2 linked regions of the Variovorax paradoxus genome follow. Each later gene encodes a partner of the first gene's protein in a complex. Links are inferred from orthologs where the notes say so. Each region holds a gene or a part of one and is shown in the gene's direction. Other genes may lie near its edges.

Evidence for each region.
Region 2: the proteins of NWF24_RS23135 (region 1) and uvrB are in contact, whole or in part, in a crystal structure (PDB 7EGT), measured with the Thermus thermophilus proteins. The link is inferred for Variovorax paradoxus from one-to-one orthologs. Residues at the interface, in WP_096412145.1 of Thermus thermophilus: His654, Arg656, Phe657, Gln666, Asp668, Glu669, Lys680, Arg681, Leu682, Ser683, Lys685, Tyr686, Ala687; in WP_096411307.1 of Thermus thermophilus: Glu23, Leu25, Arg26, Asp27, Gly28, Glu29, Arg30, Phe31, Arg55, Glu326, Asp327, Phe328, Glu379, Ser382, Gln383, His398, Gly400, Arg401.

The regions. Positions count from the first base shown.
Region 1 is NZ_CP102931.1:4,890,735-4,894,092, reverse strand. The notes cover bases 1-3,043. They hold NWF24_RS23135 (UvrD-helicase domain-containing protein), read left to right. Parts: upstream 1-333; coding sequence 334-2,754; downstream 2,755-3,043. Other genes in these bases: NWF24_RS23130 (BPSS1780 family membrane protein), read right to left, coding at 2,787-3,043; NWF24_RS23140 (GMP reductase), read right to left, coding at 1-127. In the rest of the region: more of NWF24_RS23130, read right to left, coding at 3,044-3,358. UniProt on the Escherichia coli protein: A helicase with DNA-dependent ATPase activity. Unwinds DNA duplexes with 3'-5' polarity. Translocates on single-stranded DNA with 3'-5' polarity. Initiates unwinding more efficiently from a nicked substrate than double-stranded DNA.
Region 2 is NZ_CP102931.1:3,995,402-3,998,706, reverse strand. The notes cover bases 165-3,154. They hold uvrB (excinuclease ABC subunit UvrB), read left to right. Parts: upstream 165-595; coding sequence 596-2,713; downstream 2,714-3,154. Other genes in these bases: iscR (Fe-S cluster assembly transcriptional regulator IscR), read left to right, coding at 2,947-3,154; NWF24_RS19045 (amino acid aminotransferase), read right to left, coding at 165-490. In the rest of the region: more of NWF24_RS19045, read right to left, coding at 1-164; more of iscR, read left to right, coding at 3,155-3,305. UniProt on the Escherichia coli protein: The UvrABC repair system catalyzes the recognition and processing of DNA lesions. A damage recognition complex composed of 2 UvrA and 2 UvrB subunits scans DNA for abnormalities.

The DNA.
Region 1 (3,358 bases):
TGGCGGGCACCACCGGCAGGCGGAAGCTGCGTTCGCCCAGCACCACGCTGGTGTCGCACTCGGAGCGGCTCTCCACGCGGCACTTGCGCGGGAGCAGAAGGATGTTGTCGTAATCGAAAATTTGCATGACCAGGCTCCTGAAAGGAATCGTTGAAAGAAACGAATGAGCGCTTGGTCCGGCCGGCTTTCGCGGTGCGTTCTGCAAGGAAAACGCCCACAAAAAACCGGGCGCAAGAAACTTGGGCCCGGTGATTGATTTTACGCGGTCTCGCAAAGGCAGGTCTTCCGGTTCTTCATATAACCCGCATACGCCGTGGTTTCTACAATCGCATGATGTTGTTTAACGATCCTGCGGCTGACGCCCACCCTCCAGCGCTGCCGCTGCTCCAGAACCTGAACGCGGAGCAACTCGCCGCGGTCACGCTGCCAGAGGGCAACGCGCTGATCCTGGCCGGCGCCGGTTCCGGCAAGACGCGCGTGCTCACCACCCGCATCGCCTGGCTGCTGCAGACGGGCCAGGTCTCCGCCGGCGGCATCCTCGCCGTGACCTTCACCAACAAGGCCGCGAAAGAAATGATGACGCGGCTGACGGCGATGCTGCCCGTCAATGTGCGCGGCATGTGGATCGGCACCTTCCACGGCCTGTGCAACCGCCTGCTGCGCGCGCACTGGAAGCTGGCCAACCTGCCGTCGACCTTCCAGATCCTCGACACGCAAGACCAGCTCTCGGCCATCAAGCGTCTGATGAAGCAGTTCAACGTCGACGACGAGCGCTTCCCGGCCAAGCAGACGCAATGGTTCATCGCCGGCGCCAAGGAAGACGGCCTGCGCCCCGGCGACGTCGAAGTTCGCAGCGACGACGACCGGAAGAAGGTCGAGCTCTATCGCCTCTACGAAGAGCAGTGCCAGCGCGAAGGCGTGGTCGACTTCGGCGAGCTCATGCTGCGCAGCTACGAACTGCTGCGCGACAACGACCCGGTGCGCGAGCACTACCAGCGGCGCTTCCGCCACATCCTGATCGACGAGTTCCAGGACACCAACCGCCTGCAGTACGCGTGGATCAAGATGCTCACGGGCAACACCGTCGCCGGCCAGTTCACGCCGAGCGAGAGCAGCAGCGTCATCGCCGTGGGCGACGACGACCAGAGCATCTACGCCTTCCGCGGTGCACGCGTGGGCAACATGACCGACTTCGTGCGCGAGTTCGACGTGCGCCACCAGATAAAGCTGGAGCAGAACTACCGCAGCTACAGCAACATCCTCGACTCGGCCAACGAGCTCATCAGCCACAACAAGAAGCGCCTGGGCAAGAACCTGCGCACCGACCAGGGGCCGGGCGAACCGGTGCGCGTGTACGAATCGCCCACCGATCTCGCCGAAGCCCAGTGGATGGTCGAGGAAATGCGCCAGCTCGCGCGCGACGGCTACGAGCGCAAGGAAATGGCCGTGCTCTACCGCAGCAACGCGCAGAGCCGGGTGATCGAAACGGCGCTCTTCAATGCCTCGGTGCCGTACCGCGTGTACGGCGGCCTGCGCTTCTTCGAGCGCGCCGAAATCAAGCACGCGCTGGCCTACCTGCGCCTGCTGGAGAACAAGGACGACGACACCAGCTTCCTGCGCGTCGTCAATTTCCCGCCGCGCGGCATCGGTGCGCGCACGCTCGAAACCCTGCAGGACGCGGCGCGCGCGGCCGGGCGCTCGCTGCACGATGCGGTGAGCGTCGTCGGCGGCAAGGCCGGCGCCAACCTCACGGGCTTCGTAGCCAAGATCGACGTGCTGCGCGAGCAGACCCAGGGCGTGAGCCTGCGAGAGATCATCGAGCTGGTGCTCGACCACAGCGGCCTCGTCGAGCACTACAAGGCCGATCGCGAAGGCGCCGACCGCCTCGAGAACTTGGACGAACTGGTGAATGCGGCCGAGAGCTTCGTCACGCAGGAAGGCTTCGGCCGCGACGCCGTGGCGTTGCCGGTCGACGAGCTGCGCCAGTCGCCCGCGAGCCAGGGTATCGACCCGAGCCGTCCGGTGCTCGACGAGCCGCTCGCGCCCGACGCCGAAACCGGCGAAACGCTGAGCCCGCTGGCCGCCTTTCTCACGCACGCCGCGCTCGAATCGGGCGACAACCAGGCGCAGGCTGGGCAAGACGCGGTGCAGTTGATGACCGTGCATGCCGCCAAGGGCCTGGAGTTCGACTGCGTATTCATCACCGGCATGGAAGAGGGCCTGTTCCCGCACGAGAACTCGATGAGCGATTTCGAGAGCCTCGAGGAAGAACGCCGCCTGATGTACGTGGCGATCACGCGCGCCCGCAAGCGCCTGTACCTGAGCCATTCGCAGACGCGCATGCTGCACGGCCAGACTCGCTACAACGTCAAGAGCCGCTTCTTCGACGAGCTGCCCGAAGGCGCGCTGAAGTGGCTCACACCCAAGAACCAGGGCTTCACGCCATCGGCCTTCGGCTATGGCGGGGGCTATGCGAGCACGCGCGGTGGTGGGGGCGGCTACAGCGGTGGTGGCTATGGCGGCGGCAGCAGCAGCCGCGACAAGGACACCTTTGCCAGCCCACCCGTGCCGCCGCAGAAGACAGCGCCTTCACACGGCCTGCGCTCGGGCATGCAGGTGTTCCACAACAAGTTCGGCGAAGGCACGGTGACCGCGCTCGAAGGCACGGGCGACGACGCACGCGCACAGGTCAAGTTCGCGCGACATGGCGTGAAGTGGCTGGCGCTGTCGGTGGCCAAGCTCACGCCGATCTGAGCTTGGAGGGGCGCCGCCGGCCGCGGCGGCGCTCAGTCCGGATTGAAGGTGTCGCGGAAGGTGAACCAGTTCGACGCCTGCGCCATGGCGGCGAGCGTCAGCACCGTGCCGACCATCAGGATGTTGCCGATGGCCATTGCACCGGTGTCCGAACCCAGCGAGCCCACGCCGATCACGATGGTGCCGACCAGCGCCGCCGCCAGGAGGCCGAGCACCAGCACGCCGCACCACGCGAGCCAGTACAGCGCATAGGCGCCGAAATTCCGGAACATCGCCACCAGGCTGAAGAAAATGCTCTTCACCGGCTCCACCCGGTGCCAGTGAACCAGCGCGGGGGCATGCCACATCGCCGCGACCAGCGGCAGCGCGAGGCACATCTGAAGCAGATTCGCCATCTGGAAGCGGCTGCTTTCCAGCACTTCCTTCGTCGGGGTTTCGCCCAGCAGGTAGCTGCGCATGAACTGGCCGCCGTCGACCAGCGCGGTCAGGAACACGGTCAGGAAGCAATACACCGCCGAGATCACGCCAAGTACAGCCAGCGCGCGCCATTCCGTTCGCATGGCACGCGCCACCGACAGGAACATGAGTGCGCCGGTCGGTTTTT
Region 2 (3,305 bases), 900 kb from region 1 along the record:
TGCCGTCGAAGTCGATGCCGCGCTTTGCGGCGTCGTAGTAGGGGTAGCTTTCGACTTCGAAGCCGGCGTTGGTGAACAGCGCGCGGTGGTTTTCCCAGCTCGGGTCGCTGATCAGCACCTTGGCGTTGGGGTTGAGCTTCTTCAGGAAGTCAGCGCCGACCTTGAGGCCACCGGTGCCGCCGATGGCTTGGATGGTGGCCACGCGGCCTGATGTAACGGGTTCGCTGTCGGCGCCGAAGACCAGCACCTTGACGGCGTTGTCGTATGCGGCAATGCCGTCGATGGGGAGGTAGCCGCGCGCCGTGGGCGCTTTCATCATGTTCTGCTCGGCTGCCTGCACGCACTGCAGCAGTGGCAGCTTGCCGTTGTCGTCGTAATAGACGCCGACGCCGAGATTGACCTTGTTGGGGTTGGTATCGGCTGCAAATTGCTCGTTGAGGCCGAGGATCGGGTCGCGCGGTGCCATTTCGACCGCGGTGAACATAGACATGGAAAGGTCCTTTGGGATGAAAGCTTCGCTGCAACCGGAGGAGGCTTTATCCTTTCCGGTTGCCTTGAATTTTACCGGCGCGAGCGCCACCTGTCGGGAACAGCCATGCCAGAGAACAACGAAGCCATAGCAGACCTGAAGAAACTGGACCCGATCGGGCCGGCGAAACAGGGGGAATTCATCCGCTATCCGGACTCGCCTTTCGAGCTTTTCCAGCCCTATCCGCCGGCCGGCGACCAGCCGAAAGCAATCGAGGGGCTGGTCGAGGGCGTGATCGACGGCGAAGTGTTCCAGACCCTGCTGGGCGTGACCGGTTCGGGCAAGACCTTCACCATGGCCAACGTGATCGCCCGGCTGGGCCGCCCGGCCATCGTGTTTGCGCCCAACAAGACGCTGGCGGCGCAGCTTTACAGCGAATTTCGCGAGTTCTTCCCGAAGAACGCCGTCGAGTACTTCGTGAGCTACTACGACTACTACCAGCCCGAGGCCTACGTGCCGCAGCGCGACTTGTTCATCGAGAAAGATTCATCGATCAACGAGCACATCGAGCAGATGCGGCTGTCGGCCACCAAGAGCGTGCTGGAGCGGCGCGACACGGTCATTGTGGCCACGGTGAGCGCCATCTACGGCATCGGCACGCCCGAGGACTACATGGAGATGCGGCTGATTGCCCGCGTCGGCGACAAGGTCGGCCAGCGCGACCTGATCTCGCGGCTCATTCGCATGCAGTACCTGCGCAACGAGCAGGACTTTGCCCGCGGCACCTTTCGCGTGCGGGGCGACACCATTGACGTATTCCCGGCGGAGCACAGCGAGCTGGCGATCCGCTTCGAGCTGTTCGACGACGAGATCGAGTCGCTGCAGCTCTTCGATCCGCTGACCGGGCGTGTCCGGCAGAAGGTGCCGCGTTTTACCGTGTATCCGTCGAGCCACTACGTCACGCCGCGCGACAAGGTGCTGGCCGCTGTGGAGACCATCAAGATCGAGCTGGGTGAACGGCTCAAGGAACTGGTGAGCGCGGGCAAGCTGGTCGAGGCGCAGCGGCTGGAGCAGCGCAGCCGCTTCGACCTTGAAATGCTCGCCGAGATCGGCCATTGCAAGGGCATCGAGAACTACACGCGCCACCTGTCGGGCGCCGCGCCCGGCGAGCCGCCTGCCACGCTGACCGACTACCTGCCGAAGGACGCGCTGATGTTCCTCGACGAGAGCCACCAGATGATCGGCCAGCTCAACGCCATGTACAGCGGCGACCGGGCGCGAAAGACAACGCTGGTCGAGTACGGCTTTCGCCTGCCGAGCGCGATGGACAACCGGCCGCTCAAGTTCGAGGAGTTCGAGGCGCGCATGCGCCAGTGCATCTTCGTTTCAGCGACGCCGGCGCAGTACGAAAAAGACCATTCCGGCAATGTCGTCGAGCAACTGGTGCGGCCGACCGGCCTGATCGACCCAGAGGTCGAGGTGCGACCCGCCACACACCAGGTGGACGATGTGCTGGGGGAGATCCGCATCCGCGTGGACAAGAACGAGCGGGTGCTGATCACCACGCTGACCAAGCGCATGGCCGAGCAGCTGACCGACTACCTGGGCGACAACGGCGTGAAGGTGCGCTACCTGCACAGCGACGTCGACACGGTCGAGCGGGTGGAAATCCTGCGCGACCTTCGCTTGGGCACTTTCGACGTGCTGGTGGGCATCAACCTGCTGCGCGAGGGGCTGGATATTCCCGAGGTGTCGCTGGTGGCGATCCTCGACGCCGACAAGGAGGGCTTTCTGCGCGCGGAGCGCTCGCTGATCCAGACCATCGGCCGGGCGGCTCGGAACCTGAACGGCAAGGCCATCCTCTACGCCGACCGGATGACCGAGTCGATGAAGAAGGCCATCGGCGAAACCGAGCGCCGTCGCGCCCGGCAGATCGCGCACAACGAGGCGAACGGCATCACGCCGCGCAGCATCGTCAAGCAGGTGCGCGACCTGATCGACGGCGTCTACAGCGAGAAAACGGGCAAGGAAATGGCCAAGCTCGACCTGGAACGCGCCAAGGTCGAGGACATGAGCGAAAAGGACATAGCCCGGGAAATCAAGCGGCTGGAAAAGCAGATGCTGGAGCACGCCCGCAACCTCGAATTCGAGAAGGCAGCCCGGGTGCGGGACCAGTTGGCGCTGCTGCGGGAGCAGGCGTTCGGGGCGTCGGGCGGCGACAACATCGCCATCCCGCCGCAATAGGTCAGACGTTCGCATTCTTCAAGCGAACGGCGCTGGGGTTTACCCCAGCAGACCTCGGGGGCTTCTGTTATACTTGAGCGAAACAGTCAACAACAAGAAAAGAACTTCGCGATGAAGGACCGACTCCTACCGACTGGTTCACCAGCGTCAGGGGTCGGGCAGGGCGGAGACGAAGTCACCGCGGTCCAGGACCACGGTGTCATTTCAACGGTAAGCACTTGAAGGAGCTTGCGATGCGTCTCACTACCAAAGGCCGTTTTGCGGTCACAGCAATGATCGATCTGGCGTTGCGTCAGAACACCGGTCCGGTCACGCTGGCTGCGATCAGCCAACGGCAGCAGATTTCGTTGTCGTACCTCGAACAGCTGTTCGGCAAACTGCGCCGTCACGAGCTGGTCGAGTCGACCCGCGGCCCCGGCGGCGGCTACAGCCTCGGTCGCAAGGCTGCGGACATCACCGTGGCCGACATCATCGTTTCCGTCGATGAACCCATCGATGCCACCCAGTGCGGCGGCAAGGAAAACTGTCTCGGCGAAGCTGGCCGTTGCATGACGCACGAGCTCTGGGCCTCGCTGAACCAGCGCATGGTCGA